4 regions of the Devosia sp. BK genome follow, and region 2 is predicted to be linked to each of the others. Evidence: predicted binding sites of a transcription regulator. Region 2 holds the regulator's gene; each other region holds the start of a gene.
What was found. The regulator PhoB, encoded in region 2, activates phosphate uptake and scavenging genes when phosphate is short. The targets are predictions, from matches to a motif close to TGTCATNNANCTGTCAT.
Positions count from the first base shown of each region.

Region 1: DevBK_RS01045 (alpha-D-ribose 1-methylphosphonate 5-triphosphate diphosphatase) is a predicted target of PhoB. The motif match lies at 5,293-5,309, and genes of this name have one in related genera.
Region 3: DevBK_RS13345 (DUF2794 domain-containing protein) is a predicted target of PhoB. The motif match lies at 1,620-1,636, and genes of this name have one in related genera.
Region 4: DevBK_RS15840 (YdcH family protein) is a predicted target of PhoB. The motif match lies at 3,682-3,698, and genes of this name have one in related genera.

Region 1 is NZ_JAIMBX010000001.1:226,973-234,839, forward strand. Features, by position in the region: gene DevBK_RS01030 (LacI family DNA-binding transcriptional regulator) at 1-761, opposite strand, end outside; gene DevBK_RS01035 (CehA/McbA family metallohydrolase) at 897-2,006, opposite strand; gene DevBK_RS01040 (alpha-mannosidase) at 2,091-5,177, opposite strand; gene DevBK_RS01045 (alpha-D-ribose 1-methylphosphonate 5-triphosphate diphosphatase) at 5,358-6,500, shown strand; gene phnN (phosphonate metabolism protein/1,5-bisphosphokinase (PRPP-forming) PhnN) at 6,497-7,054, shown strand; gene phnF (phosphonate metabolism transcriptional regulator PhnF) at 7,192-7,867, opposite strand, start outside.
Region 2 is NZ_JAIMBX010000001.1:589,117-596,983, reverse strand. Features, by position in the region: gene pstB (phosphate ABC transporter ATP-binding protein PstB) at 1-713, shown strand, start outside; gene phoU (phosphate signaling complex protein PhoU) at 737-1,453, shown strand; gene phoB (phosphate regulon transcriptional regulator PhoB) at 1,559-2,260, shown strand; gene DevBK_RS02880 (GGDEF domain-containing protein) at 2,257-3,393, opposite strand; gene DevBK_RS02875 (MYG1 family protein) at 3,583-4,506, shown strand; gene DevBK_RS02870 (hypothetical protein) at 4,522-4,770, opposite strand; gene DevBK_RS02865 (hypothetical protein) at 4,947-5,201, opposite strand; gene DevBK_RS02860 (cold-shock protein) at 5,249-5,455, opposite strand; gene DevBK_RS02855 (YaiI/YqxD family protein) at 5,660-6,109, opposite strand; gene DevBK_RS02850 (MFS transporter) at 6,109-7,740, opposite strand.
Region 3 is NZ_JAIMBX010000002.1:292,071-299,937, forward strand. Features, by position in the region: gene DevBK_RS13335 (N-acetyltransferase family protein) at 1-423, shown strand, start outside; gene DevBK_RS13340 (GNAT family N-acetyltransferase) at 636-1,115, opposite strand; gene DevBK_RS13345 (DUF2794 domain-containing protein) at 1,112-1,522, opposite strand; gene DevBK_RS13350 (DUF1223 domain-containing protein) at 1,870-2,607, opposite strand; gene acnA (aconitate hydratase AcnA) at 2,736-5,420, opposite strand; gene ccmA (heme ABC exporter ATP-binding protein CcmA) at 5,577-6,203, shown strand; gene ccmB (heme exporter protein CcmB) at 6,200-6,865, shown strand; gene DevBK_RS13370 (heme ABC transporter permease) at 6,909-7,670, shown strand; gene ccmD (heme exporter protein CcmD) at 7,667-7,819, shown strand; gene DevBK_RS13380 (DsbE family thiol:disulfide interchange protein) at 7,823-7,867, shown strand, end outside.
Region 4 is NZ_JAIMBX010000003.1:49,336-57,202, forward strand. Features, by position in the region: gene DevBK_RS15810 (outer membrane protein) at 1-57, opposite strand, end outside; gene rpsU (30S ribosomal protein S21) at 286-513, opposite strand; gene DevBK_RS15820 (alpha/beta fold hydrolase) at 771-1,463, shown strand; gene DevBK_RS15825 (5-(carboxyamino)imidazole ribonucleotide synthase) at 1,696-2,784, opposite strand; gene purE (5-(carboxyamino)imidazole ribonucleotide mutase) at 2,790-3,281, opposite strand; gene DevBK_RS15835 (YdcH family protein) at 3,370-3,585, opposite strand; gene DevBK_RS15840 (YdcH family protein) at 3,733-3,906, shown strand; gene DevBK_RS15845 (sigma-54-dependent transcriptional regulator) at 4,124-5,608, shown strand; gene DevBK_RS15850 (ABC-F family ATP-binding cassette domain-containing protein) at 5,845-7,467, shown strand; gene DevBK_RS15855 (multidrug effflux MFS transporter) at 7,477-7,867, opposite strand, start outside.

The sequences.
Region 1 (7,867 bases), 360 kb from region 2:
GCGGTGATGCCGCCGAGCCCATCATGGTCTTTGAGCCAGCGCTCGATGGCCGCGGCGCCGTATTCGGGCAGATAGCCATCGGCAAAATGGACCTGGGCCCCGTCGATTGCGATATTATTGGCGCGGAAGGCATCGATAAAGCCGTCGCGGCGGCGGCGGATGGTGGAGCGGCCTTCCCAGGTGAGGTGCATGATCTGGCTATGGCCTTGGCCGATGAGCCAATTGGTCGCGTAACGGGCGGCGAAGCGATTGCCGGGGGTGACGCTATCGATCTGCATTTCGTGGTCTTCGCCATTCATCAGGACAGCGGGAATGCGGGCAGCGGCGATGTCGTGGAGGAGCTCGGGGCGATCGTCGTTGAGGATGAGGACGCCATCGACCTCCTGGCTCTGGGCCTTTTCGACGATCTTTGCGCCATCGGCCATTTCGGGGCCAATTTCCATCGGGATGACACGAATGGCGCGGCGCTCGCATTCGCGCGTGAGGGCGCTGAGAAGGGTCCAGGAATAGAGGTTGTGTTCGTTGTGCGGGAGCGTGTCGGTGGGCACGGCGAGGAGGACGCTGCGGAGGACGGCGATGGCTGCCTTTTCGCGGCGGCGAGCGAGATAGCCGAGGGCATTGGCGGCGTTGAGGACGCGCTCGCGGACTTCGGCGGAGATGGGGGCAGTGCCATTGAGAACATGGGAGACGGTCGAGACGGCGACGTCGGCGGCCTCGGCGATGTCCTTGACGCCGACTTTTCGGCTTGGGTCTCTTACCATGTTTTTGGGCTCGCCGGTGATCGGAGGGGCCAACCCAACCACTTGCTGTCATCCCCGCGGAAGCGGGGATCCATCTTGAGATCTCAGGATGGGCCCCGGCCTTCGCCGGGGTGACAGCCGGTGGGCAAGACGGCGTCAGAACTCCGGATCGTAATTGAAGTAGATGGGATTCGACAGGGCGACCATGTTCTGGCTTTGCGCCATGGAATTGGGGACTTCGGGATAGGGCGCCTGGGGGCCTTCGATTTCAACACGATAATAGCTGCGGTCGGTGGGCGATGGGGTGTCGGTGAAGCGGGCAGTGCGGGTGGTGGTGTCGGTGAGAAGGGTCGCGAATTCGCTGCGGTTCTTGATGACGTGGACTTGGTAATTGGCGCCGGGGATACCGCCGCCCGAGAGGCGGACTTCGAAGGTGACGGGGGCGCCTGTCGGGATGACGTTGTCGCCCATCATCATGTCGAACTGGCCGGTTCCCGTCGTGTCGGCGAGGAGTTCGACGCGGGGGTTGTATGGGTTGGAGCTGACGGAGGCGCGGCCTTGTTTGAGGGCTGCGAGGATCGCTGGCTTGGTGCGGTCGGCGGCGAAAATCCAGGTCGTCGGGGTGCCGACGTAATTGCCTGAGCGCTCGATGGTCAGCGGGACGATGAGGGCCGGATCGTCGGGCGCGCCATGGTGGGAATCGCTGCCGCCGCGGGCGCCGAGCATGCGACCGGAGAGGAGTTGATCGTCCCAGATGCGGACGCTCGGGATATTCTTGGGCCAAATGCTGGTGTTCCAGATTTCGACGCTGTCGGCGAGATCGAAGGAGAACCCATAGTGATTCTTGTGGTGCGGATGATTGGCCGACCAGTGAATGCCGAGGTCTTGCTTGAGTTTGAGAAGGTCCCAATCCCGCGCATTGCGGGCGTCGAAGATGGCTTGGTGATCGTAGGGCTCGGCCGAGAGAATGTTGACGTGGCCGCGGGGGGCGGTGAGTTCGGCGCCGTAAAAGAGGAGCACGCTTTCGGACAGGTATTCGGGGTCGGCCCAAGTGTTCTGGGCGACGGCGCCCTGGACGTGGACGTCATGGTCGGTGATGGCGAGATAATCGAAGCCGAGCTTTTCCGCGAAGGTGATGATGCGGGATTGGGGGTTGTTGGAGCTGTCGGTGGAGTGCCGGCAGTGCATGTGCCAATCGCCCTTGAGCCAGATGCCGTTCTCGACGCCGAGGAGCGGGGGGAGGGTGCTGGGGAGGGGTGGGATCATGGCGGGGCTCGTTGTTTGGGGGACCCCCACCTAGCCTCCCCCTGGGAGGGGGAGGGATGAAGCGGGGGCTCACGTCGGGCGGGCTCAGCCCAAAGCGATGGTTTTGATTTCAAAGGGTTTGAAGGTCAGGTCGATGGTTTTGGCGCTCTCCGAGAGAGTAGACGTGTCCGCTTCGTAGAGATCGGTTTCGCTGATCCTTGTGGCGCTGGGGAGAGTCAGGGTGACCGTGCCGGCCTTGTTTTGGGTTTCCCAGAGGCGGAGGATCATGCGCTGGCCGTCTTCGCTTTGCTTGACGGTTTCGATGGCGATCTGGTCGCTAGAGAGAGTTGCAAGGGCGCTGAGGGTGGGTGCGGCGGAGGATGAGCCGGCGAGGAGGCGCAGGGGCTGGTTGAAGGTGGTCGCGGCGTTGTGGACCACTTGCAGATCGCCGGCGTGGACGAGGAGCGCGTAGCGAAGGCGATGCTCGCCTTGGTCGGCTTCGGGCCAGGGGAAGACCGGGGATTTGACCAGGGTCAGGCGCAGTGTCGAGCCCTTGGCGTCATAGCCATATTTGCAATCGTTGAGCGCGGCGACGCCGAAGCCGGCCTCGCTGAGATCGACCCAGCGGTGCATCGAGGTTTCGAAGCGTGCTTTATCCCACGACGTATTGGCATGGGTGGGGCGGGTGAGGTGGCCGAACTGGGTTTCGGCGCGGCTGGCATCGGTGCGGATGGCAAGCGGGAAGCCGGTCTTGAGGAGCGTCTGATGCTCGTGCCAATCGATCATGGTGTCGAATTCGAGCTGGGCGGCGTCGGCGGCGAGCGAGATCACCTGGACGATGCGGGAATTCTCATAGGTCCACTCGAAGCGGATTGCGGCGCGCCAGGGGCCGGTTTCGACGACTTCGGCCGAGACCAGGGTGTCGACCGGCCAGGACTGGTCTTCGACATAATCATCGATGTCCCAGGCGTCGAAATCGATCGGGATATCGCGATGGGCGACAAAGGTGTTTCCGAGCTTGCCGGGCTGGATGGCTTCGCGATTGCGGATTTTGTCGAAGAGGGAGGTGAGCTGGCCGCGGGTGTTGAAGGTGGCGCGGAGGGCGGTGTTCTCGAGATGGGTCGGGGAGACGGAGAGCGTGGTTTCGGGAGCGGAAGCCGTTGTCTCTGTAAAGGTCAGGGCAGTGGCGGAGAGGGGCGCGAAACCGGCGGAGGGAGCTACGGTTTCGGTTGAGCCGTCGGCGCGGGTGATGGTTTGGGCCGTAATGGTCTCACCGGAGACGGCGATGGCCGATGTGCCGGCGGGCAGCGTCAGCAGATCAGTGCGCGTAAGGCTCGTGGAATTGAGGACCGTGTAGGTGCCGGCTGTCGCGAGGGGCGCGGCGAGTTGGTCGCGAAGGGCTGCGGCTTCGGCGAAGAAGGCGGCGTAGTCGCGGTCGCTGTCTTCGTAGACGAAGCCGATCGAGGTTCCGGGAAGGATGTCGTGGAACTGGTTGAGGAGGACCGTCTTCCAGAGCCGCTCCAGCGTGTCCTTGGGGTAGGCGATGCCATGCCGGCTCGCGAGGACGGCGAGAACCTCGAGATCGTGGAGCGTCTGTTCGGCGAGGCGATTGTTGCGCTTGTTCTTGGCGACAGAGGTTAGCGTGCCGCGGTGATATTCAAGATAGAGCTCGCCGACCCAGCTGGGGAAAGCTTCGGGCTCGCGGTTCATGCGCTCGACGAGGCGCTTGAAATAGGGCGCCATGGGCTCGTGTTTGATCTTGGGGCAGCCGGGAATGCCGCGCTCCATGCGGCGGACATTTTCGAGCATGCCGCGGGTGGGGCCGCCGCCGCCATCGCCGTGGCCATAGACGAGGAACAGTTCGTCGTGGAGGCCCTGCTGGCTAAAGCGCTTCCAAGTGCCCATGACGTGGCTGGGCACGAGATCGGGGCAGTAGGTGGTGTTGATCCCATCGTATTCGTAACGCTGGGTCGTGAGGAAATAGGCCGGAACCTTGGTGCCGTCCAAACCCTGCCAGAAGAAGATTTCGTGCGGCATGCGGTTGGTGTCGTTCCAGCTCATCTTGTGGGTGATGAAAACTTCAAGGCCGGAAAGGGCCATGAGCTGGGGCAGGGCGGCAGTATAGCCAAAAGTGTCCGGGAGCCAGACGATTTTCGGCGTCACGCCGAATTTTTCCTGATGATATCTAACGCCCTTGATGATGTGGCGGACGAGGCTTTCGCCCGAGGCGATGACGACGTCGGGTTCGAGCCAGAGCGCACCTTCGATCTCGAAGCGGCCGGCTTCGACCTGACTTTCGATGCGGGTGAACAGCTCGGGATAGTCCTCTTCGAGATAATCGAGCAGCACGCCCTGATTATACATGAAGCGGTAGTCGTCATATTCGTCCATCAGCGAGAGGGCATTGGCCATGGAACGCGCCATTTTCTGGCGGGTTTCGCGCACGCGCCAGAGCCAGGCGACGTCGATATGGGTGTGGCCGGTGGCGACGATCTCGGGCATGGCATCGGCGTCGGCCTCGGCGTAGAGGGCGTCGGCGCGGGTGCGTGCGGCTTCCAGGCTCGCGGTGAAACGTTCGGGATTGCCGGGGCGCAGGTCGATGAGGTCGATGGCGTCATCGATATGGCGGAGGAGGCGGGCGCGGCGGGCATCGTCGGGCTTGAGGAGCCGGGCGACGTCGAGCGGGACCTTTAGGTCGTAGTAGACGATTTCGGCGAGGCGATCGAGCGTGACCAGTTCGACGGCAAAGCCGAGTTGGCGACGGTTTTCGATCGTGCCGGCCTCGATGAGGATGTCGATGGTTTCGCCGCCGGTGGCTTTGGAGGTGATGCGGAATTCACGGTGATTGCCGTCGCCGCCGCTGGCGATCTTGCCATTGAGGCGGACGAGAAGCTGCGGATCGCTGCGGCCCATGACTGAGCCGAACTGGGCTTCGACGCGACCGAAGACGGGTTTGCCCGCCATTTCCTGAGGCAGGGTGACGGAGCCGCCGAACCAGTAATAGCCATCGGGCTCGCCCCAGACGAGGTTCTGGTCGACGTCGGTCCAGCCGCTGCGGTCCTCCAATGCAGCGAGGTTGCGTTCGCCATTTTCCGCCTGCCGGTGCTTGAGCGGCACGAAGATGCCGGAGCGCTGGAAGATGCGCTCGCGGAGCACGGCGAGCAGGCGGTCGAGCTTGGCAATACGGGGCATGGGCAGACTTTTTCAATGGGACGCTGTGATTCAATTGACGGGTAGCGATAGCGAAAAACTATGGCGAGCGCGCGATAAAAACGTTGCAATGCCGAGATTTCAGCGGTTTTCCGCTTGTCGTTTCGGTGTCACAGTTTTGCTCTATCGCAGCGCCACTTTTCCCTTTTCGATTGGCCCGCCATGCACGCCCTAGACGCCACAGTATTGAGTAATGCTCGTATCGTTCTTGCCGATGGCATCCACGAAGGCGCGGTCGAAATCGCGGGCGGGGTCATCACCGATATCGGTTCGGCGAGCCGGCGCGGCACGGATCTGAACGGCGATTATCTCATTCCGGGGCTGGTGGAACTGCACACCGACCACCTGGAGACGCATTATGCGCCGCGGCCGAAAGTGCGGTGGCATCCGGTGGCGGCGGTGCAGGCGCATGATGCGCAGATCGCGGCTTCCGGCATCACCACTGTGTTCGATGCCATTCGTGTCGGGATCGACGAGCATGCCGATATGGGCGCGGTGGAGCTGCGGATTTTGGCTGATGCGGTGACGGCGGGCGTCAATGCCGGGCGGCTGCGGGCGGATCACCTGATCCACCTCCGCTGCGAGGTTTCGGCGCCGGATTGCCTCGAAAGTTTCGAGCAGATCATGGACCATCCGTTGGTGCGGCTAGCCTCGCTGATGGACCATGCGCCGGGGCAGCGGCAGTTTGCGAGCCCGGATGCCTATAAGGTCTATTATCAGGGCAAGCTGAAGATGACGGACAATGAGCTCGCCGAGTTCATCGCGCGACGCTCATATGAATCAGGGACTTATTCGGACAAGCATCGCAAGGCGCTCGCGGCGCTGAGCGCGGAGCGGGGCATTGCGCTGGCAAGCCACGACGATGCGACCAAGGCGCATGTGGACGAGGCCGTGGCGCTGGGCATTCGCATTGCCGAGTTTCCGACGACGTTTGAAGCCGCGCAGGCTTCGCGCGATGCGGGCATGGCCATCCTGATGGGCGGGCCTAATGTGGTGCGCGGCGGATCGCATTCGGGCAATGTTTCGGCACGCGATCTGGCGGCGGCGGGGCTCCTCGATATTTTATCGTCCGACTATATTCCCTTCTCGATGCTGCAATCGGCATTTTGCCTTGCCGAAGAGGTGCCGGGGATAAGTTTGCCGGAAGCGATCGGCTTCGTGACCAAGCGCCCGGCGGACGCGGCGGGGCTCGATGATCGCGGCGAGATTGCCGTGGGTAAGCGCGCGGACCTCGTCCATGTGCGCGTCGAAGAGGGCATTCCGATCGTCATGACCGTGTGGCGGCAGGGACGGCGGGTTATATGACCGGAACTATTGTCGCCGTCGTGGGCTCGAGTGGCGCTGGCAAGGACAGCGTGATGAACTTTGCGCGCGAGCGGCTGGGCGACGAGATCAGCACCGTAAGGCGCGTGGTGACACGGCCGGCCGATGGCGGCAGCGAGGATCATGACAGCCTCTCCGAGGCTGAGTTCCTGGCAGCGGAAAGCCGCGGTGAATTTGCGCTGAGCTGGGAGGCGCATGGGCTGCATTACGGGCTGCCGGTGTCGCTCGATCGGAATCTTGGCGAGGGGCAGGTGGTTGTTGCCAACCTCTCGCGGGCGGTGATCCCGGACCTGTTGCGGCGCTATCCGACGGCGCTGGTGGTCGAGGTCTGGGCGGAGCCGGAAGTGGTTGCGAAGCGGCTGGCCGGGCGCGGGCGCGAAGATGCCGGGGAGATCCGGCGGCGGATGGACCGGAGCGTCGCGGTGAGACTGCCAGCGAGCACGGTGCGGATTGATAATTCGGGCGCGCTGGATGTGGCTGGGGAGCAGTTTGTGGGGCTGCTGAGGGATTTGTTGCGGGTGGGGGTTAGGGCTTAGATTCCTCAGGGCGGTGCTTTTGGCTCCACCGTGTCATTCCCGCGAAAGCGGGAATCTCTGTTTGTGTAGAAGGGGTTCCCGCTTCCGCGGGAATGACGCCGAGATCGTCGGGAGCGTTGGGGGCTATAGCCCCAGTTTCACACGACCAATTCCATCCGTTCCGCCGGAAACCGACTGAGCGCGTAAGACAGCGGATTGCCGTCGGGGTCGGCGTTGACTGCCTCGGAAACCAAGACGATGGCGCCGGGGGCGAGGCCCAGAAGCCGGGTTTCTTCGACGTCGGCGTGGCGGGCGGAGATGCGGGTGGTGGCGCGGACATAGTCCGGGAAACCGTAGCTTTCGAAGGCGCGGGTGATCGAATTGAGTTCGGTGAGGCGGGCGGCGAAATCTGGAAATTGGCGATAGGCGAGCCAGGTGGTCGAGCGCGATAGCGGGACGCCATCGGCGAGCGAAACGGCTTCGAGCCGCACGACCTTGGCGCCGGGTTTTAAACCGAGGGCTTCGGCGACCTGTGCGCTGGCATTGTCGATGCGGTCGCCCAGGGTGTTGGTGACAACGGTGTTAGCCTGGCCCTTGAGGCCTTCGCGGAATCGGGTGCGCTTGCCAATGGGGTAGCTGAGGCGGCGGATGCTTTTCACGAAAGTGCCGCGGCCTTGTTCAGCGATGACGACGCCTTCTTCGGCCAGCACTGAGAGCGCGCGGCGGACCGTGTGGCGGTTGGCGGAAAAGCGTTCGGCGAGAATGGCTTCGGTGGGGAGGCGATCGCCATTGGCGAGCTTGCCGCCGACGATGTCGAGGCGGATCGCATCGGCG
Region 2 (7,867 bases):
CCAAGCAAGCCCTGCACGGCATTTCGATCGACATTCCTGACCGCGCCGTCACCGCCTTCATCGGGCCATCGGGCTGCGGCAAGTCGACCTTCCTGCGCTGCATCAATCGCATGAACGACACCATCGAAGGCGCCAAGGTCGGCGGCACTATCAAGCTCGATGGCGAGGACATCTATGCCCAGGATCTGGACGTGGTCGAACTGCGCGCCCGCATCGGCATGGTCTTCCAGAAGCCCAATCCCTTCCCCAAGTCGATCTACGACAACGTCGCCTATGGCCCGCGCATCCATGGCCTCGCCCGTAACAAGACCGATCTCGACGAAATCGTCGTGTCATCGCTCCGCAAGGCCGGCCTCTTCGAAGAAGTGAAGGATCGTCTGGCCGAGCCCGGCACCGGCCTCTCCGGCGGCCAGCAACAGCGTCTTTGCATCGCGCGCGCCATCGCCGTTGGCCCCGAAGTGATCCTGATGGACGAGCCCTGCTCGGCCCTCGACCCGATCGCCACCGCCGTCATCGAAGAGCTGATCGACGAACTGCGCGAAAACTACACCATCGTCATCGTGACCCACTCGATGCAGCAGGCCGCCCGCGTCAGCCAGCGCACCGCCTTCTTCCATCTGGGCAATCTGATCGAACAGGGTCAGACCGAAGACATCTTCACCAATCCGGTGAACAAGCAGACCCAGGACTACATCATGGGCCGCATCGGCTGATCGCGGAACGAGGAGCCAACATCATGCCCACCAATAACAGCACGTCCGACCACATCGTCTCGTCCTTCACCGACGAGCTCAACACCCTGGCCCAGACCATTGCCGAAATGGGCGGCCAGGTCGAAGTCGCCATCGAGAACGGCACCAAGGCCCTTCTCAAGCTCGATCGCGAGCTGGCCGACCTCACCATCATCGCCGACCAGCGCATCGACGACATGCAGCGCAAGATCGACGAAATGGCCGTCTCCCTGATCGCCCGCCGCCAGCCGATGGCGAGCGACCTGAGATCGGTCATCACCGCCGTTCACGTCGCCAACGATCTCGAACGCGTCGGCGACATGGCCAAGCAACTGGCTCGCCGTTCGCTGAAACTCGAAGGCATCAACCTGCAGCCGACCTTCTACAATGGCGTCAAGAACATGACCGCCCTTGTCCTCCGTCAGCTCAAGGACTCCCTCGACGCCTATGCCAATCGCGATGCGGCAGCCGCCGTCGAAGTCTGCAACCGCGACGACGAAGTCGACGCCATGCACACCTCGCTCTTCCGCGAACTCTTGACCTACATGCTGGAAGATCCGCGCAACATCACCACCTGCACGCATCTCCTCTTCTGCGCCAAAAACCTCGAGCGCATCGGCGACCACGCGACCAACATCGCCGAACGCGCCTACTACCTGCAAACCGGCAAGCAACTCACGGCCGACGTCCAGGAACTGCACCGCACGCAGATCAAAGCGTAAACCCTTCCTTCCCCTCCCCCTCTTTCAGGGGGAGGCCGGGTGGGGGTAAACCACAAGAACCATGACTTTCGGCCAGACGTTGAGGCCGATCGATGGAGCACGCCTATGCCCGCGACCATTCTCGTTGTCGAAGACGAGGGCGATATCGCCATCCTCTTGCGCTATAATCTCGAAGCCGAAGGCTTTCGCGTCGTCACCGCCGAAACCGGCGACGAAGCCCAGCTCGCCATTCAGGACAAGCTGCCGGATCTGATCCTGCTCGATTGGATGCTGCCCGAGATTTCAGGCATCGAACTCTGCCGGCGTCTCCGCGCCCGCGAAGAAACCCAGCGCATCCCCATCATTATGCTCACCGCTCGCGGCGAAGAAGAAGAGCGCGTTCGCGGCCTTTCGACCGGCGCCGACGACTATGTCGTAAAGCCCTTCTCGGTCCCCGAACTGGTCGCCCGCATCCACGCCCTCCTCCGTCGCGCCAATCCGAACCTCGTGACGGCAGCGCTCAAGGTCGGCGATCTCGAACTCGACCGTACCACCCATCGCGTCCGCCGCTCCACCCGCGACGTGCACTTGGGCCCGACCGAATACCGCCTCCTCGAATATCTCATGCGCCATCCCGGCCGCGTCTATTCGCGCGAGCAGCTTCTCGATGGCGTCTGGGGCAATGACGTCTATGTCGATGAGCGCACCGTCGACGTCCATATCGGCCGCCTCCGCCGCGCCATCAATCGCGGCCGCGAAAGCGATCCGATCCGCACTGTCCGCGGCGCCGGCTACGCCTTCGACGAGCGCTTCGGCCAGCCAGCCTAGGCTGCAGCGCTCTTGACTGACTCGGCCTGATGCACGCTCACGCGATTGCGGCCGCTTGACTTGGCCGCATAAAGCGCCGCGTCCGCCTTCGAAAACGCCTGCCGCGGCTCCGCGCCTGCTTCATATTCGGCAATGCCGAAGCTCGCCGTAATCCGCAGATCGCCCGGCATATTGGCATGCCGCAGGTCACTGAATTTCTTGCGCAGCCGATCAGCCTCGATCATCGCCACCGCGATCGACCCGCCCGGCACCAGCACGGCAAATTCCTCGCCACCCAGACGCCCGGTCTGATAACCGCTCAAGCGCAACAGCTCGGCAAAGGCGCACAGCGCCTTGTCGCCCGCCGAATGGCCGAACCGGTCATTGATCGATTTGAAATGATCGATATCGCAGAAAATCACGCTGCCACCGGTCTTGCCGGCGACGCTCGCCAATTGATGAAACGCCTGGTGGTTCAAAAGCCCCGTGAGGCTGTCGAGCTCCGAGCGCCGCCGATAAGCCACGATGACGCCATTGATGATCCGCGCGAGCGTCAAAAGAATAGCTACAGCCGACAGCAATGCCGAGAGCATGAGCGTCGCCCGCTCGATATCGCCCGCACGAATGACCGCATAGGCGACGTCCGGCCCGTAGATGAACGGATAGGTCACCGCCCTGAAAATGAAGATGGCGAACAGCCCGCCGACCACCCCGATCAGGCCGTGATCGATAAAGCTGCGCGTCGGCAACTTGGCCAGCCGATAGATGCCGTCCCAAAGCGCCAGCGCACAAGCGATCTGAAACACCGGCGTCCGATAGCTGAACGGCACATCGGCCAGCTTCAGCGATACAGCTGCAAGAGTGAACACAGCCACAGCGCCATAGAGCCACCAGTTCCGGCTCCGCTGCCCAAGCGCCGCGCGAATGGCCTCGCCAAAGCAGATATAGGCCAGTGGCGTCAGCACGGCGACGGCATTGGAGCTTACGGTCTCAAATTGTGCATTGGCCAGAAAAACGGTCTCGATCGTCGCGATTACAGCGGTCGCGACAAGCCATGCCAAAGAAGGCATGCGTCGCATGCCGAGGAAAACGCAGACGCAAAGGATTGCCAGAATGGCAAAACCCGACGTCGTCACCCAATTGAGGCTGACCATAAAACTCCCCGGCAGAAACACTTTGCGGCCTGTAACGCCGCCCAAGCGGATTCGCCTCCGCCTCTCTTTCAACCTAAGGTCAGACCAGTTAATGCAAGGCTTATGGGCTTGATACCATTGCGCCAAACACCCGAAGCAGGCTAGCTGAGGCTAACGCTTCCTTACCGTTCGAAAGCAAGGCAAACCGGCATGTCTGTCCAGTTCCTCGTCACCCATTCTGGCGGATTTCATGCCGATGAACTGCTCTCGAGCGTCATCCTCACGCGCCTCTTTCCCGAGGCCAGCGTCGTGCGCACCCGCGCTCCGGATTGGATCGCCCCAGCCCCCGATCGCATCATCTACGATGTCGGCGGTGCCTATGATCCAGCGGCCAATATTTTCGATCATCACCAGCGCGGGGCGCCCCTCCGCGACGATGGCCAGCCCTACAGCTCCTTCGGTCTCGTCTGGAAGCACTTTGGGCGCGACTACATCGCCGCCCTCGGCACCCCGGCAAACCATGTGGACAGCATCCACGAGAGCTTTGACGGCAGTTTCGTTCTGCCGATCGATCTCGTCGATAATGGCGCGCAGAGCCCGTCGGGCCCCCTCGCCGGCCTGTCGCTCTCTTCGCTGCTCGAAACCCTGAAGCCCGATTTCGACGACACCGATACCGATGCTGACGAAAAGGCCTTCATGCAGGCGCTTGCCGTTGCGCGCAGCTTCGTTGAAGCCGGCGTCAAGCGCGCAGCCGCAAAGCTCCGCGCCGAAAGCGTAGTTCTTGCCGCCATTGAGGCCACCGGGCCCGGCCGCGTTCTGGAATTGCCCATGGGCATGCCGTTCCGCCCGGCCATCGAAAAAGCCGGCGCCGACCATCTGCTCTTCGTCGTCCATCCGCGCGATAAGGATTGGTGCCTAACAGGCATCCGTCGCGGCGAAGGCTTCGAGCTTCGTGCCGATCTGCCTGCCGCCTGGGCTGGCCTCGTCAATGAGGATCTGGAAAAGGCATCCGGTGTTCCCGGCGCCACGTTCTGCCACAACGGCCGTTTTATCGCCGCTGCGCGAACCCGCGCTGCGGCCCTGACAATGGCAGAGCTCGCGGTGGCCGAGGCACTCAAGAGCCACGCGGCCTAAAGTCGACGGGCCGCGCTATCGCGCGCGGCACTCTTGCCCGATGGTTTCCATCTGGCTGTGAAGGGTGCGGATCTGGTCCGGCCCAAGCGTTTCGCCCTCAACCTTGAGCATGGCACCGCGCAGGCTCACCGGCGCTGCCTGCTCCATGGCAAAGCGTACGGCCTTGGCCGCCGACGAAAACCGGCGCCCGCCCTGGGCAAATGCATTTTCAACATTCGTGCCGAGGAACAACTGTCCCGGCATATTCAATATCTGCGTATTCATTCTAAACTTTCTTTCGGCAAAACGCCGACGTCCGGCGCGCAAAGGCGCCGAATGATTTGTATTGGACAACAATAGCTGTCGATTATTTCAGCGCGACGACAGCGCGTGGCGGTGCCGCTGCAGCGAAAACGCCGCAGGATCGAAACCCGCCTATGCGCTGATCAAGCCGGAACGAACTAGCGTTTGTTCACGGCAATGCTGAAGACGCTTTGAGCCAGCGTGCTGGTCGCCTTGGTGGCGTTGCTCGGCGACAGGTCGACTTCATCGACCACCCGCTCAACGCTTTCACCGCGCGATTTCACCCGATATTGCACTGGGCCACTATCATGTGGCAGGCAGGCAATGACTTCGCAGGGCCCATTGGGCCGATTGCTGTGGCGGGGAGCGGATCGCAGATCGACCATCTCGCCGACCTTAAACAGATGAGACATCAGACGCTCCTGAACGCCGGGGCAGTGCTGCCCCGGCAAGATCTGCTTTAGGCAAGCTGTACATTGATCGCGGACTCACGACCGTCGCGGCCGCGTTCCAGATCATAGCTTAACTTCTGGCCGTCGGCGACGGTGGTCACGCCAGCACGCTCGAGAGCCGAGATATGAAGGAAGGCATCCTTGCCGCCGTCATCGGGCGAAATGAAGCCAAAACCCTTGGTGGAATTGAAAAATTTTACAGTACCATTGATCATGGGAAGTCTCTGAATTGGCTCGAAGCTGTGCAAGCGAGCATTTCTCCCGCGCGATATGCACCGGGAGATACCAACGTTTGCAGTTCGAAAGGAAAGCCAATCAACCGGCTATACCGGGAAGGTCAGGTCGCCACGCGGGCAGAAAACGTATGATCAGATATATCGCGTTCAATGCGTCAAAGTCAAGGCAGCGTTCACTTATATCTAACGGCGCTTGGCGCGCTGCACGGCCGCATCGAACTGTTGGAGGAAACTGGAGCGATCCTTTGCCGTGAAACTGGCATTAATCCCGCGGCTTTCGCCGGTCTCCCTAAGATGTTGATTAAGCTCGCGCATCGCCATTGCCATGCCGATCGAGTCAGACGTAAACAGTTTCCCCGTCGGTCCGATCGCCACCCCATCCTTGGCCAGCACGCGGCTTGCCAGCGGAATGTCGGAGGTCACGACGAGGTCCCCCGCTTCCACCGCCTCGACGATCCAGTCATCAGCCGCGTCGGCCCCTTGCGGCACCATCACATTGCGCACCATCGGGTCGCGCGATGGCCGCAGCCCGAAATTGGCGACATAGGTGATCATGAGCCCATGCCGCTCCGCGACGCGCAGCGCTTCGTCTTTGACCGGGCAAGCATCGGCATCGATATAGATCGCGACCATCAGGCACCAATCTCAGGACTATCGCGCAGCGGCGTCGTATCGTCGAGCGGCACGGTCTGCCGCTCGATCATCCGGTGCACATGCGGCAGTCCCTCGCCGCGATGCAGCGCCCGCAATTGCTCGGTATTGTCCGCATCCGCCTTGGTGCGCCGCAGGTTGTGCCGGACATAGTCGACCCAGGTCGGCACATGATAACTCTCAACCCAGATGTTCGGCTTTTCGAGATCGCGCAGCAGCGACCATTGCCGCGCCCCGTCCCGGATCCTGATCCGGCGCCGATCGCTCATCAGCGCCAGAAACCGCGAAATGTCTTCCTGGGCGATTTCATAGTCGATCATCACCATGATCGGACCACTCCGCGGCCGAAGGTCGAGCTTGAGCAAGGGCTCGTTGAAGGTCCCGAGCGGATTGAGATCGCGATCGTTGAACTGCGGCAGCGGCAGCACGAAGCCCACCCCGCAGCAGACGAGCAGCACGCCACCGGCCACGACCAAGGCCCATTGCGGGTCCGTCGCGTCAGCCGTCAAACCCCAGATCCAGCTTCCGCCCGCCATGCCACCAAACGTCGCCGTCTGATAGAGCGACAACGCCCGGCCAACCACCCAGCGCGGCGAAGAGAGCTGTATCGAGACATTGAACAGCGAGAGCGACAGCACCCAGCATGCCCCTGCCGGCAGCAAGACCAAATGGCTCAGCAAGGCGTCGCGGCTGAACCCCAACCCAAGGCAGCTTGCTGCAAAACCGAGACAGGCGAGCCTGACGATCACCTCATTGGAAAACCGCTGCCGGATCCGACCATTGAGAAACGCCCCGCCAATGGCCCCAAGTCCGAAACAGCCGAGCAGCGTGCCGTAAACGAGCGCCCCGCCGCCCACATATTCCTCGGCGACAGAAGGCAGCAGCGCCATGATGACGATGGCGGCAAAACCGAACAGGAACCCACGGAACAGCACGGTCAGCAGGTTCGGCGAGAGCGACATGTAGCGCACACCCGCCAGCATGGCGCTGCCAAACCGCTCGCGCGGCAGGCGCGATTTCGTCCGCTTGGGCTGCCACCGCCAGAGCGCCGCAATCAGCGTCAGATAAGACAGCGCATTGACGGCAAAAGCCGCGCTCGCCCCCGCCAGCGCCACGATCATGCCGCCTACCGCCGGGCCGACGCTGCGCATCATGTTGAAACCCATCGAATTGAGCGTCACCGCTCCGGGCAGGTCGTCGCGCGGCACGATATCGCCCATCGAGGCCTGCCAGGATGGATTGAACAGCGCCGTCCCGCAGCCGATAAGGAAGGTAAAAGTCAGCAGCAGCCAGGGATTGAGCAGCCCCATCCAGGCCGTTATGGCCAGCGACAATGATACGAGCGCCATCCCGGCCTGCGCCACGAGCATCACGCTCCGCCGATCGAAATTATCGGCCAGTGCGCCCGCCGCGATCGAAAAGACCATGATCGGCAGCGTCGTCGAGGCCTGCACCAGCGCCACCATATTGTGCGAGGTGGTCAGCGTCGTCATCATCCACCCCGCGCCTACCGACTGCACCAACCCACCCAGGTTGGACATCAGCGTTGCAGCCCAAAGCGTCCGGAAAGTCTCGTGACGAAAGGGCGCCAGGATAGATGTGCGCTCAGCCATATGATTCAGCTCCTCGCCCGTTCATGAGCCAGCCGGTTGACCAAGGCAAGACCATTCTCGGCACCGCCCCGTCACCCGCCCCGCCCTCCTCCATAAAGCATGGCCGGCCCGAACCGATCCCGCGACA
Region 3 (7,867 bases), on a different contig from region 2:
GACCACACCGCCATCACCTTCGATACCGAAGCGCCGGGCGAGGAGGCGATCGCCGAAAAATATGCGGGGCTTTTGAAGCTCGGGCATCCGGTGATCATCGCCGAGGGCGCGGAAAAAGTGCTCGGCTATGCCTATGCGAGCTTTTATCGCCCTCGCGCCGCCTATCGGTTTACCTGCGAAGATTCGCTCTATCTCGACCCTGCGGAAACCGGCAAGGGCCTGGGCAAGGCCATGCTGACCGAACTGCTGGCGCAATCGAAAGCGCATGGTTTCAAGCAGATGTTAGCGGTGATCACGGCTGACACGGCCAATTCGATCGCTATCCACGAAAAGTTCGGCTTTGAGCGCGTGGGCTACTACAAATCCGTCGGTCTCAAATTCGACCGCTGGCACGATATCGTGCATTTGCAGAAGGCGCTCTGACGCGATTATCACCCCGTCTGAAGACGGGATGACAGCGGCTGATTTGTCTGGATTGGGGCTGGTCCTACCCGACGGATGAATTAGCGTCCGCCGTCGCCTACCCGGCTCGTCCGGGTGGTCCAAGGGGAGGCGGGATGGATTGCCCGGACAAGCCGGGCAATGACGGTGGAGCCGGGATTAAAGAGTGCTTGTTTCAGGCGCTGCTTAAGGGGCTAGCCAGACGCAGTTAAAAGCTTCCGCATCGGGTAGCCGTTGACGGTGCGGCTCGTGGCTTGCGGACCATTCTCGAGCCAGCCGGCGCTGCGATAGAAGCGCCGTGCGGTTTCTGTAGCTTCGAGATGGCCTTCCTCAAAACCGAGGGCCAGAAGTTCCTGCTCCAACCGATGCAGCAGTGCCTTGCTGACGCCGCGGAAGCGCGCAGTGGGGGCGACGTAGTTGAGACCGATCTTGCCGCTGGTATCCACGGCGCCGACGGCGGCAATCTCGCCGTCAAGTTCAGCGACGAAGACGCGTAGGTCCGGGTTGGCCACGGTTTTCGCAACACCCGCTTCGGACTTGTTGGCCGTCCAGGCGGCGAGCGCCTTTTCGTCGTCCCGGTGATCGGTAACGCAGAGTTCGGTGATCGAGTCGATAAGGACGCGGCTCATCGCCGGCACGTCAGCCAGTATGGCGCGGCGGATGTTTATGTTCATCCAACCACGGCGAGATCGGGATCGAGCACGCGCAAGACCTGGCTCAGGTCATGGCCACGCTTGAGGATCCGGCCCTGCTGGTTGGTGATCAGATATTGGCCCTGCTTGGCGCGGAGTTTTGGATTTTTCTCGACCACATAAAGCGGGCGTTCGGAGACGCGGGCGTAGATGGAGAAAAGCGCGCGATCTTTCAAAAAGTCCATGGCGTAGTCGCGCCACTCCCCTGCCCCGACCTTGCGGCCATAGACGGCCAGGATCTGCATCAGTTCGCGGCGGTCAAAGGCAACGATGGGTTGAACGGGACGAGCGGGCTGGTTGGCGGGCTCACCGACATGCACCAGCGACAAGCCGGCTTCATTTGGCTGACGACCCTGCACGGGACCTCCGGGGGTTATGTCATCGCTCATGCGCGCCGCGACCTCAAGAAGTCGCTCAGTGCGCATTCGCTTTCTCTTTAGCGCCTGTCTGCCCCCTGAAACCGGTACCCACTTTCAGGAGACAGGCTGTAGTCATGTTGTCACAATCTCAGGCCATGGCAAGGGGCTTCAAAAACCCAATTTCAGCCATGATTCGTCCTTTGTGGCGCCCCATTGGCCCGGCATGTTTCAACCATTGCCTCCAGCGGCTGGCAATCGGACCGACCGAGCCCCCAAACTAAGACGTTCGGTTGCCAGCCTCCTTAACTGACCTGTCAGTCACGCCTGCTCCATGCCCCCGGAGCAGGCGTTTCTTTTTGTGCCGGTGTCTTCTGGGATCAGGGCTCGTAAGCGGCGGCAGCGAGGATGGAGCCCGGCATACCGCCACGCTCCTGCTGCACGACGATGGCAATGCCGGTATTGGCGTCACCCAAAACTTCGCCGAGCGGGATTTTCAGCTCCGCGCCGCTTTCGCTTTCCCACATGCCCAAAACCTGACGGCCGGTGACGACCTGGGTATAGACCATGGACTTGCCGGCATTGTCGCCGGTTTCGATCTTGACGTCGGCGCGGTTCTTGAAGGTCACGAGCCAGACGACGGCATCGGAGAGATCGGCCTTGGGCGGCACGGCGACCTTGAGCATATCGCCGCTCAGGGTCAGATCAACGGCCAGCGGCAGCGAGGCGCGCTCGACAGCCTGTTGCACATCATGCCGACGCGAACCCACGACGGCCTTGGCGCCATTGACGACCATTTGCGGGGTATAGATGCGCGAGGAGCCCCAGCTTTTGGCATAGGCCCGCTGGCGATCGGAAAACGCTTCCTGCGCAAACGTGTCCTTCCAGCCGACATAGTCCCAATAGTCGACATGGTAGGCGAGCGCGACGACATCGTCGCGATCGGCCAGCGCCGTCAGCATGGCATCGGCTGGCGGACAGGAGGAACAGCCTTGGCTGGTAAAAAGCTCGACCACCGCCTTGGGCGTAATATGCAGCGTTTCCGCCATGGCGGAGCTGGAAAAAACGACATGGGCGACGAGGGCCAGGAGAAGGCCGGAGAGGGGACGAGCGATCATGGGCAAGGTTGTAGGCTGAGGCGATCAAGCCTGCCTAGTCAAAACCGGGTGAGACGGCAGAGATTCTTGGCTCAAAAGTAAATGGCGGCCTTGCGGGCCGCCATTTGAAACCGTGTCGTACCCGTGCTTTACCCGGCGACGAGGCTGCGCAGCACATAATGCAGGATGCCGCCATTCTTGAAATAATCGAGTTCGTTGGCGGTATCGATGCGGCAACGGGTTTCGACATTGAGCACCGAGCCATCGGCACGGGTGATCTTGACGGTGACCGTGGCGCGCGGCTCGATGGTTTCGACACCGGCGATATCGACGGTTTCGGTGCCATCAAGGCCAAGGGTCTGCCAGCTTTCGCCTTCCTTGAACTGCAGCGGGATGACGCCCATGCCGACGAGGTTCGAGCGGTGGATACGTTCAAAGCTCTGCGCGATGACGGCCTTGACGCCGAGCAGGTTGGTGCCCTTGGCGGCCCAGTCACGCGAGGAGCCGGTGCCGTATTCCTTGCCGGCAAAGATCACAAGCGGGGTGTTCTTCGCCTGATAGGCCATGGCGGCGTCATAGATGGCCATCTGCGAGCCATCCGGACCCTTGGTGTAGCCGCCTTCGACGCCATCGAGCATCATGTTCTTGATGCGGATATTGGCAAAGGTGCCGCGCATCATGACTTCATGATTGCCGCGACGGGCGCCATAGGAGTTGAAGTCCTTGGGCGCAACCTGGCGTTCGATCAGATACTTGCCCGCTGGAGTGCCCGACTTGAACGAACCGGCCGGAGAGATGTGGTCGGTGGTGATCGAGTCAAGGAAGAGCGCGAGCACGCGGGCCGAGACCACGTCGGTGACGGGCTTGGGCTCCATGGTGAGTTCTTCGAAATATGGCGGGTTCTGCACATAGGTCGAGGAGCTGTTCCAGCCATAGGTCTCGCTGCCTTCGACAGCGATGCCCTGCCAGTGCTCGTCGCCCTTGAAGACGTCCGAGTAGCGCTTGCGGAACATGTCGGCATTGACGTGCTGGCGGACGATCTCGGCGATCTCGTGGTTCGAGGGCCAGATATCCTTGAGATAGACCGGCTGACCGTTCGAGCCGGTGCCGAGCGGTTCGGTGGTGATGTCGACATTGAGCGTGCCGAGGAGCGCATAGGCAACGACCAGCGGCGGGGACGCGAGGTAGTTGGCGCGCACGTCGGGGTTCACGCGGCCTTCAAAATTGCGGTTGCCCGAGAGGACCGAGGCGGCAACGAGCTTGTTCTCGTTAATCGTGTCGGAAATCGGCTGCGGGAGGGGACCCGAATTGCCGATGCAGGTGGTGCAGCCATAGCCGACGAGATTGAAGCCGATGGCATCGAGATCAGCCTGGAGGCCGGCGGCGGTCAGGTAATCGGTGACGACCTGCGAGCCGGGGGCGAGCGAAGTCTTGACCCATGGCTTGGAATTGAGGCCAAGGGCGCGCGCCTTGCGGGCAACGAGACCGGCAGCGACGAGAACCGATGGGTTGGACGTGTTGGTGCACGAGGTGATGGCGGCGATGACGACCGAGCCGTCGCCGACTTCGAAATCTTCACCCTTGACCGGGAACTGCGCGCCCGGAGCGACATCGCCACGACCGGCAGCCAGATCCGGCAGGGCCTTGGCGAAGGAGGGGGTCACGTCCTTGAGGGCGACGCGATCCTGTGGACGCTTCGGGCCGGAAAGGGAGGGAACGACCGTCGAGAGGTCGAGTTCGAGGGTCGAGGTGAAGGTCGGGTCCTCGGTTTCCGTCGTGCGGAACATGCCCTGAGCCTTGGAATAGGCTTCGACGAGCGCGACGCGATCGGCATCGCGGCCGGTCGTCGAGAGGAATTTGAGCGTATCGGCATCGACCGGGAAATAGCCGCAGGTCGCGCCATATTCGGGGGCCATATTGGCGATGGTCGCCTGGTCTTCGAGGCTGAGGTAATCAAGGCCCGGGCCATAGAATTCGACGAACTTGCCGACGACGCCCTTCTTGCGCAGCATTTCGGTGACCGTCAGCACGAGGTCGGTCGCGGTGATGCCTTCATTGATCTTGCCGGTCAGCTTGAAGCCGACGACTTCGGGGATCAGCATGGTGATCGGCTGGCCAAGCATGGCGGCCTCAGCTTCGATGCCGCCGACGCCCCAGCCGAGAACGGCCATGCCGTTGACCATGGTCGTGTGCGAGTCGGTGCCGACGAGCGTATCGGGATAGGCGACGGTTTCGCCGTCTTCGTCCTTGGTCCAGACGGTCTGGGCCAGATATTCGAGGTTCACCTGGTGGCAGATGCCGGTGCCGGGAGGAACGACACGGAAATTGTCGAAGGCCGACTGGCCCCAACGCAGGAACTCGTAGCGTTCGCCATTGCGCTCATATTCGAGCTCGACATTCTGCTCGAAGGCGAGCGGGGTGCCGAAATTGTCGACCATGACCGAGTGGTCGATGACGAGATCGACGGGCACAAGCGGATTGATCTTCTGCGGATTGGCGCCGAGCTTGGCGGTCGCGTCGCGCATGGCGGCGAGATCGACGACGGCGGGAACGCCGGTAAAGTCCTGCATGAGGACGCGGGCCGGGCGATACTGGATTTCGTATTCGGACGTGCGGCTGACGAGCCATTCGGCGATGGCGAGGATGTCTTCCTTCTTCACCGTCCGGTTGTCTTCAAAGCGGAGAAGGTTTTCGAGCACCACCTTCATCGAGCCGGGGAGCTTGGAAACGCCCTGCAAACCGTTCTTTTCGGCTTCGGCAATGGAATAATAGGTGTAGGTCTTGCCACCGACCGTGAGGGTCGACTTCGACTTGAAGCTGTCTAGTGAGGCCACGTGCTCCGCCCTTTGCTGCTGAATCGTGCTGTCCGGCTGCAATGGGGGCCGCCGGTTCTAGCCGCTCTTTGCTGGAATGACTCTAATCTCGTCGGCTTATAATCAATCAGAAAACCGCTTGCCAGTCTTACCTTCGCTTCAATACCAGATGGGGCCATGACGCAACGGCAAGTCCAGCCCTCACTCTGCCTTAAGACTTTCGCGCTGAGCGTGGGTCGCGGCGAGACTATTTTAGCGCGGGATCTTTCCCTGTCCGTGCCGGCAGGAACGGGGCTTTTGCTGCGCGGGCCCAATGGCGCGGGAAAATCGACGCTGCTTTTTACGCTCGCGGGACTACTGCCAGCGCTGAGCGGGACGGTGACGCTCGAAGGCTATGACGAGGATTTTGGGCCGGCCTTTCACCATTGCGGGCACAAGAACGCCATTCGGCCAAGGCTCACCGTCATCGAGAGCGTGCAATTTTGGCAGGCTATCAACGGCAGTGCGGCGCTGACGCCGGTTGAGGCGCTGGAGCGCGTGGGGCTGGGACGGCAGGCGAAGTCCGATGCGGGCTATCTGTCGGCGGGGCAGCAAAGACGCCTGGCTCTGGCCCGGTTGCTGGTTTCGGCGCGGCCGGTCTGGCTACTCGATGAGCCGACTTCGGCGCTCGATGCCGATGGGCAGAAGCTTTTGGCTGGGTTGATTGAAGAGCACCTTGCGAGCGGCGGCCTTGCCGTCATCGCCAGCCATGATGCCATTGCGGTGGAAGCGCTAGCCGTCCTCAACCTTGGGGACGCGGTATGAGCGGCTTTATTTCCGTCCTGCGGCGCGAGTTGAGCCTCAGTCTTCGTGGTGGCGGCGAGATGCTGACGCTGGTGCTGTTTTTCGTCATTGTCGGCGCGATCGTTCCCTTTGCCGTCGGGCCGGACAAGGTGCTGCTGGCGCGGATTGCGCCGGGGATCGTCTGGATCGCAGCGTTCCTCGCTATGTTGATGGGGCTCGAAAAGCTTTTTGGGCCGGATCGGGCCGATGGCACGCTGGGGCTTTATCGGCTTGCGGATACGCCGCTATCGGCCGTCGTTGCCGCAAAAGTGATTGCGCATTGGCTGACCGTAGCGCTGCCGCTGATCCTCGCCTCGCCCATTCTGGCGCTGCTGCTGTCGATGGACCTTTCCACCTTTTGGCGCACAGTGGTTTCGCTGCTGATCGGGACGCCGGCTTTGGCCGGTTTTGGGGCGCTCGGGGCCGCGCTGACCGTGGCGACGCGGCATGGCGGGCTGATCGCGCCGATCCTCATCGCGCCGCTCTCGGTGCCCGTGCTGATCTTTGGCGTCGGGGCCATTTCGGCGAGCGGCGGGCCGGGGCAGACCGGGGTGGCCACGCTCCTCCTTGCGGCACTCAGTCTCATGGTTGTCGCGCTCACTCCCTTCGCCGCGGCCCTTGCGATAGATTGGGGCGAAGACTAAGCGTCTTGGCAAACGGCTACATGACCAGAGAGCCCCGGTAGGCATGAGCATCGATACGACCCCCAAGATGAGCTGGTGGAACCGATTGGCCCATCCCGGCCAGTTCGTCATCCTCACCAAGCCCCTCATTCTGCCGCTGACGGCGCTGACCGCCCTGCTCTTTGCCGCTGGGCTCTGGTTCGCCTTCTTCAATTCGCCGGCCGACTATCAGATGGGGGACACTGTGCGCATCATGTATGTGCATGTGCCGACCGCCTGGCTCAGCCAATTCGTCTATGCCACCATGGCCGTCTCGGCGATCGGTTCGCTCGTCTGGCGCCACCCCATGGCCGATGTGTCGATGAAGACCGCTGCCCCACTCGGCGCCGCCTTTACCGCCATGGCGCTTTTTACCGGCTCGCTCTGGGGCCGCCCGACCTGGGGCACATTCTGGGAATGGGACGGGCGGATGACGTCGACGCTGGTCCTCCTTTTCATCTATCTCGGTATCGTTGCGCTTTGGCGCGCCTTTGACGACCAACTCCGCGCTGCGCGTGTCGTCGCGGTCTTTACCCTTGTCGGCGCGGTCAACATTCCGATCATCAAATTCTCGGTTGATTGGTGGTCGACGCTGCATCAGCCGGCGAGCGTCTTGCGGCCCGATGGCCCGACTATGCCCGGCTCGATCCTGACGCCGCTTTTCGTCATGTTCTTCGCCTTCACCTTCCTCTTCATCACCCTGCAATTCACCGCCATGCATACCGAAGTGCGCCGCCGTCGCATCGCGACGCTCGAACGCCGCGCCGCACGGGGAGAGTTTCGATGATCGGTCTTGGCGAACATGCCGAATTCATCATCTCCGCCTATATCGGGGTGTTCTTGGGCGTCTCTGCGCTCATCGGCTGGACGGTGTTTTCCGCCCGCGCCACCAAGCGCCGGCTCTCCGAGCTCGGCGACACCAGGGCGGACGCTTGAGACATGAAAAAATTTCTCTTCGCCGTCCCGCTCCTGCTGCTCGTCGGA
Region 4 (7,867 bases), on a different contig from region 2:
GCTCGCAGACGCGGTAAGCGTCAGAAGGGCTGACATCACAATGGCTGAGCGTTTCATTCGGGCCTCGTCGAAAATGAGCCTTAACATCAAGGCCCAAAATCGTCCGAAGGTCTTAACGACGGGGTAAGGAATAAGGTTAACGCTGAAGGTTTTATGTTTTTGTGAAGGGGTTTGTTAGGGCAGGGGACAAGTCGGCTCGCCCGCTGCCTGTGCGAAATTCTGGCGCCAAAACAAAAACGCCACCCCGAAGGGCGGCGCTTTCAAATTCAAATTGTTCGCAAAAACCTAGTTGCGCGCCGGTGGCGCTGCAATCAAGCCTTCACGCTGTGCACGCTTGCGAGCCAGCTTGCGGGCGCGACGGACGGCCTCGGCCTTCTGGCGAGCCTTCTTTTCAGAAGGCTTCTCGTAATAGTTGCGCAGCTTCATTTCGCGGAAGACGCCTTCGCGCTGCAGCTTCTTCTTCAGGGCGCGCAGCGCCTGGTCAACGTTATTATCGCGAACGACTACTTGCAAAGGTCAACTGCCCCTTCAAAACTTGGCAATGTGCTAGGATGGAAGCGCCGGAGCCGCAGAGCCACGTCGCCGACCAGCAGCGCCGGTCACCGTGGCGGGGTCTATAGAGTAAGATTGCGGCTCTGTCCACTGTAAAAGCCGCCGAATACCGCCCAAAACTGGCTCAAGACTCCTACGCTCAACCAACGCGAGCGCCATCACTGTCTTGCTCGCAGCAAGCCGGCATTCTACGTCTTGCCTGACTTAAGGAGACCACCATGTTCCAGCCGCTCGTCCTCGTTCCCGGCCTTCGCTGCGATGCCTATCTCTGGCATGCCGTGATCGAGCGTCTCGACGAGCGCGTGGCGCCGGTGGTGGCCGACGTTTCGCGCGACGATAGCGTTGCTGGAATGGCTGCGCGGATCCTTGCCGCGGCGCCGCCGCGCTTTGCCCTCGCGGGGCTTTCGATGGGCGGCTATGTGGTTCTCGAGATCATCCGCCAGGCGCCCGAACGCGTGACCCATCTGGCACTGCTCGATACCAATGCGCGGCCCGATAGCGAAGAGCGCAAGACTGCACGCCGGACCGAAATGGAACTCGTCCGCCAAGGCAAATCGGCGCTTGTCTCCCGCATGGGTCTGCCGAACCTATTGGCGCCGATCCATCTCGATAGTCCCATCGCCGAAGCCGTCCACGCCATGACGCTGCGGGTCGAATCCGAAGTCTATCTGCGCCAGCAAAACGCGATCATGACCCGCATCGATTCCCGGCCGTTCCTCGGGCAAATTGCCGTGCCGACCTTGGTCGGCGTCGGGGCCGAGGACAAGCTGATCCCGCCTGAACTGTCGGAGGAAATGGCGGCGATGATCCCAGAGGCCAAGCTCGCCATCTTTGCCAATGCCGGCCATATCCCGACGCTCGAAGCGCCACAGGCGGTGGCCACCGCTATGCGGGAATGGTTGGCCCGGTAGTTTTTACTGTTCCTGAGGGATAGTCTGCCTGCGAGGCGTCTAGTTCCCACCGGGCTTCCCTCGGGCTTGACCCGAGGGTCTCTCGCCTACGCCTGAATGACTGTGGCTTCCGAACTGGCCCTCGGGTCAAGCCCGAGGGAAGTGCAGTGGGTGGGAGGTCTTCGAGGACAGGGATGGGAGCGACGCGTTTTGCCTTCGGTGAGGAAAGCTCCAGCGTTCGCTGGAGCAAAGACTAGTTCGCCCGTACGATCCGATTTATGTGCCCCATCTTTCGACCCGGACGCGCCTCGGCTTTGCCGTAGAGGTGGGGTTGGGTGTCGCCATCGATGCCGCCGGGGACAATATCGACCTCGTCGCCGATCAGGTTCTGCATGACCACATCGGCATAGCGCTGCGGATCGCCGAGCGGCCAGCCGGCAACGGCGCGGATGTGCTGTTCGAACTGGTCGGTGAGGCACACTGCTTCAGTCCAGTGGCCGGAATTATGGACGCGGGGTGCGATCTCGTTGACGACGAGGCTCGGGCGCTCGCCGCCGATGACGAAAAACTCGACGCCAAGCACGCCGACATAATCGAGGGCAACGACGATGACCTTGGCGAGCATGGCCGCATGTTTGGCAATGCCCGGCGCAATCTCGGCGGGAACCGTCGAGGTGAAGAGGATATGGTCGCGATGGACATTTTCGGCCGGATCGAAGGCCCGCACGGTGCCATCCGCGCCGCGCGCCACAACGACAGAGATTTCCTTTTCGAAATCCACAAAACCTTCGAGCACCAGCGGATGGGGCTTCAAATCGGCAAAGGCTGATGCCGCGTCTTCCGGCGCCCGCAGCACGCGCTGCCCCTTGCCGTCATAGCCAAGCCGCGTGGTCTTCAGAACTGCGGGAAGGCCAATCGCAGAGATCGCGTCATTGAGCTCATCGCGCGAATGAACCGCGCGATAGGGCGCGACCGGAATATTCTTCGAGGCCAGAAAGCTCTTCTCGGCCAGCCGATCCTGCGAGATCGCCAAAGCATTGGCGCCTGGCCGCAGCGGCTTCAAACTCGCGAGAATTTCGGCTGTTTCTGCCGGCACATTCTCGAATTCATAGGTGATGACATCGACTGCTGTCGCGAAGGCCCTCAGCGCTGCTGCATCGTCATATGCCGCCACGGTCTTCAAGGGCGTCACATCAAAGGCGGGGCTTTGCGGATCGGGGCAATAAATGTGGCTCTTGAGCCCAAGCTTTGCCGCCGCGAGGGCCAGCATCCGGCCCAGCTGACCGCCGCCCAAAATGCCGATGGTGGCGCCGGGGCGCAGTGCCGCAAAAGTGTCTGCCAAGAGTTCTACTCGAGATCGGAGGGGAAATGCGGCACGGCCTTGGCCTGCCGTTCGCGATGCGCGTCGAGCCGGTCGGCCAATTCGTCATCATTGAGGGCCAGAACGGCCGCAGCCAAGAGAGCGGCATTGATCGCGCCCGGCTCGCCGATGGCGAGCGTGCCGACGGGAATGCCGCCAGGCATCTGCACGATGGAATAAAGGCTATCGAGCCCGCTGAGTGCCTTGGAGCGCACCGGCACACCGAAGACGGGCAGCGGCGTCATCGCGGCGATCATGCCCGGCAGATGCGCGGCGCCGCCAGCCCCGGCGATGATGATCTTGATGCCTTCGGCGCGGGCATTGGTGGCAAAATCCACCAGCCGCTCGGGCGTCCGATGCGCCGAGACGATCCGCGCCTCATATTCGATTTCAAGGGATTCGAGCGTTTCGGCGGCAAGACGCATGGTCGGCCAGTCCGATTGACTGCCCATGACGATGGCCACAGGTGGCTTGAGCATGGCGGTGTCTCCCCTGCCGCTCCGCAAAAAACGCATCTAACTCAAAATCGGGGACCGCTCAAGCCGGGGAGGGGCGCTCTGCGACTTTTCAGGCGATGATATCGGGCAGTAAAATGTTTTCGAGCTGGGTAATACGGTCTTTCAGCGCCAGTTTGCGCTTCTTGAGCCGCTGCACGAGCATTTTGTCGGAAAATTGCGACTGCGTCAGCGTGTGGATCGCCGCGTCGAGATCCGCATGCTCCTGCCGCTTTGTCGCCAGTTCCAGCCCGAGTTGGGCCTCTTGTTCCTTGCTGAGCTGCAGCATGACCGGAAAACCCTGCTCCCACTCACCTTTGGTTAACGCATCACACCTTGTTTTGCATCTGATTTCGATGAGCTGCCCATCTGTGCTCGACAAACCATGAAAGATTTGTGACCATGGTCCTCGTCCACGATGTCTAAGGAGTTGTCTATGACTACTGAAGGCCACATCGCAGCGCTGGAGCGGCGCCACCAGGAACTGGACCGGCAGATTCAGGCAGAGATGCAGAATCGCCAATATGACGACCTGATGGTTTCCACGCTGAAGCGAAAAAAGCTCGAAGTAAAAGACGAACTGTCGCGTTATTCCGAAGCGCAGCATTAATCGGTCGGACGACCATCTATCACTGAATTCTGAGGGTCACGGATTTTCCGCGGCCCTTTTTATTTGGGCATGGCAACACCTTCGCGATGTTTGGCGCCCGCCAAAGCGAAGCCGAAATATTTAGGATTAACACCCTCTTAAGGCCGTTTCTTCATTGTCTTCCCAAAACGGCACACCCGATTCGTGCCTTTTGCCCGCAATCAGCTTTGGGATAGGCATGACGCGCGTTCTTGTGGTCGATGACGATCCGGTCCAACTCCGGCTTACTGCCGAAATTGCCAATCGAGCCGGCTTCAAGCCATTGACGGCGACGGGGGGCGAGCAAGCCCTCGCTATTCTGCGCGACGATCGCAAGATCGGCGCGATGATCCTCGATCTCGTCATGCCCGATCTCGACGGCATGGGGGTTATGTCGGTGATGCGGGCCGAGGGACTCACCACGCCGGTGATCATCCAGACGGCCAATGCCTCGCTCGAAACTGTCATCTCGGCCATGCGCCAGGGCGCCGCCGACTATTTCGTCAAACCCGTTTCGCCCGAGCGCCTTATCATCTCGCTGCGCAATGCGATGAAGCTCGATACGCTCGAAGCGGCTATCCGCTCCGACACGGCCAAGCGCAGTGGCACGCTGACCCAATCGGACATGATCGCGACGGCACCAGCCATGGCCCGCGTGTTGACGCTTTCGGGCAAGGCGGCGAAAAGCCCGATCCCTGTGCTCATCGAGGGCGAAACCGGCGTCGGCAAGGAAATGGTCGCGCGCATCATTCAGGGCATGTCCGACCGGGCGGGAAAACCGTTCGTCACCGTCAATTGCGGCGCCATCCCGCCCAATCTCGTTGAATCCATGCTCTTCGGGCACAAGAAGGGGGCCTTTACCGGCGCCATTGCCGACCAGACGGGCAAATTTGCCGAAGCCCATGGCGGGACGCTGTTCCTCGATGAAGTGGGCGAATTGCCGCTCGAAACGCAGGTCAAACTGCTCCGCGCCTTGCAGGAGGGCGAGATCGAACCGGTCGGCGCGGCGCGGTCAGAGCGTGTCAATGTGCGGGTGATATCGGCCACCAATCGGCGTCTCCTCAACCTCGCCAAATCGGGCGAATTCCGCGAGGACCTGTTTTACCGGCTCAATGTTTTCCCGATCTATGTGCCGCCGTTGCGCGAGCGTATGGAAGACCTGCAAAATCTTACGACGCATTTCGTCGCTCGCCTTTCGGCGGAAGCCGGCAAGCGCGTCGTTGGCGTGACGCCCAAGGCGCTCGATCTGCTCGCCTCCTACGATTGGCCGGGCAATGTCCGCCAGCTTGAAAACGCCATCTATCGCGCCATCGTCCTTGCTGACTCGGCCTTTCTTGAGCCCGAGGATTTTCCGCAGATTCTCGCGCAAGCTGCCGGCCGCGACGAGGCTTATCGCGCGACCGAGCGCGCCCCGGTCTTGGCGGCGCCCATTCATATCGATACCGCTCCGGCTCGGCCGCGACCTGAGCCCGAAATCGAGCCGATGCAGGATCGCTTCCTCAGTTCGGCAGGGGATCTGCGTGCGCTTGGCGATATCGAGCGCGAGGCTATCGCCTTTGCCATCGACTATCACGGCGGCCGCATGTCGCGGGTCGCAAGGGCGCTGGGGATCGGCCGCTCGACGCTTTACCGCAAGCTCCACGAATACGGCATGGCCGAGGGGCTGATCAGCGACGCGGCTTAGGCGGGAAAGCGCTGCAAGGCCGCGTTGCAAAACGCCGCCTTGCGCATAACGCCCCCGTTCTTTAGAGACCGCCCTAAATCGTAACGCATAGTCGTCCTCATGGTGAGGTGCGGAGCGCAGCGTAGCCTCGAACCACGAGGACGCGGCACGCGCTCCTTGAACCACACCCTCGTCCTTCGAGGCTTGCCTCCGGCAAGCACCTCAGGATGAGGACTACTAAATTTCAAGGGCTCCCCATGATCCGCCTCGAAAGCATCGGCAAGCAGAACGGCAAGCAGATCGTCTTTATCGAGGCATCGGCAACGCTGCTCAAGGGCGAAAAGATCGGTCTTGTCGGGCCCAATGGCGCGGGCAAAACGACGCTTTTCCGCATGATCACCGGAGAAGAGCAGCCCGATGAGGGCCAGGTTTCGGTCGAGCGCGGCACGACCATCGGCTATTTCAGCCAGGATGTTGGCGAAATGAGCGGGGTCAGCGCGGTTGCGGCCGTCATGGACGGCGCCGGCCCGGTCAGTGAAATTGTCAGGGAAATGCGCGCGCTCGAAGCCGATATGGGTGATCCCGATAAGGCCGACGAGATGGACGCCATCATCGAGCGCTATGGGGAAATCCAGCACCAGTTCGAAGAGCTCGACGGCTATTCGCTCGATGGCCGCGCGCGCGAAGTGCTCGATGGCCTCGGCTTTTCGCAGGAAATGATGGATGGCGATGTCGGCGCGCTGTCGGGTGGCTGGAAGATGCGCGTGGCGCTTGCCAAGATCCTTCTCATGCGCCCCGATGCGCTACTGCTCGACGAACCCTCGAACCACCTCGATCTCGAAAGCCTGATCTGGCTCGAAGAGTTTTTGCAGAATTATCAGGGCGCTCTCTTCATGACCTCGCACGACCGCGAATTCATGAACCGGATCTGCACGAAAATCGTCGAGATCGACGCCGGCGCGCTGACGACCTATTCGGGCAATTACGAATTCTATCAGCAGCAGCGGGCGCTGGCCGAAAAGAACCAGCAGGCCCAGTTCGAGCGGCAGCAGGCGATGCTCGCCAAGGAACTCGATTTCATCGCGCGCTTCAAGGCGCGCGCCAGTCATGCGGCGCAGGTGCAGAGCCGGGTGAAAAAGCTCGACAAGATCGACCGTGTCGAGCCGCCCAAGCGCCGGCAGACTGTCGATTTCGAATTCCGCCCGGCACCGCGCTCGGGCGAAGACGTGGCGCTTCTGAAGGGCGTGTCGAAAAGCTATGGCTCGCGCTCGATTTATGACGGGCTCGATTTCCACGTCCGCCGTCGCGAACGCTGGGCGATCATGGGCATCAACGGCGCGGGCAAGTCGACGCTGCTGAAACTCGTTACCGGCACCACCGATCCAGATGACGGGTCGGTCTCTCGCGGTCCGTCGGTGAAGATGGCCTATTTTGCCCAGCACGCCATGGATGTGCTCGATGGCGACCTGACCGTCTTCGGCCAGCTCGAATATTCGTTCCCACAGGCAGGCCAGGCTCCGCTGCGTGCGCTGGCCGGCGCCTTCGGCTTTTCAGGCGACGATATCGAAAAGAAGTGTCGCGTGCTTTCGGGCGGCGAAAAGGCGCGTCTCGTCATGGCGATGATGCTGTTCGATCCACCGAATTTTCTGGTGCTCGACGAGCCGACCAACCACCTCGATATCGCGACCAAGGAAATGCTGATCACGGCGCTGAGCAATTATGAGGGCACCATGCTCTTCGTCAGCCACGATCGCCATTTCCTCGCCGCGCTCTCCAATCGCGTGCTGGAGCTGACGCCCGAAGGCGTGCACGTCTATGGCGGTGGCTATACCGAATATGTCGCCTCGACCGGCCGCGAGGCACCCGGTCTCCATAGCTGAGGCGCGACGCTAGCGCTGCACGGCCGAGCGGGTGCGCCTCAAGTCGGCGCTGGCGAGGGCGATGGCCAGCAGCGCCAAAGCCGGCATGAGGATGACGAGCGCGCTGCGGGCTTCGGGGAAGAGCAGCGTGCCGGCAAGCGAGGCGAGGAAACCGCCGCCCATCTGAAAGAAGCCGGTCAATGCTCCCGCTGAACCGGCAATTTCGCCAAAGCCTGACATGGCGGCGGCGGTGGCGCTGGGGCTGATGCAGGCAAGCGACAGCATCCAGAATCCCACGGGGACCATGACAGCCAGAACCTCATTGGGCCAGATGCGCGGGGCTATGGCGTAGCCAAGGCCCGAGAGCCCGATGAGCACCAGACCGATGGCGACCAGTTGCCAGCCATCGACGCGCTTGGCG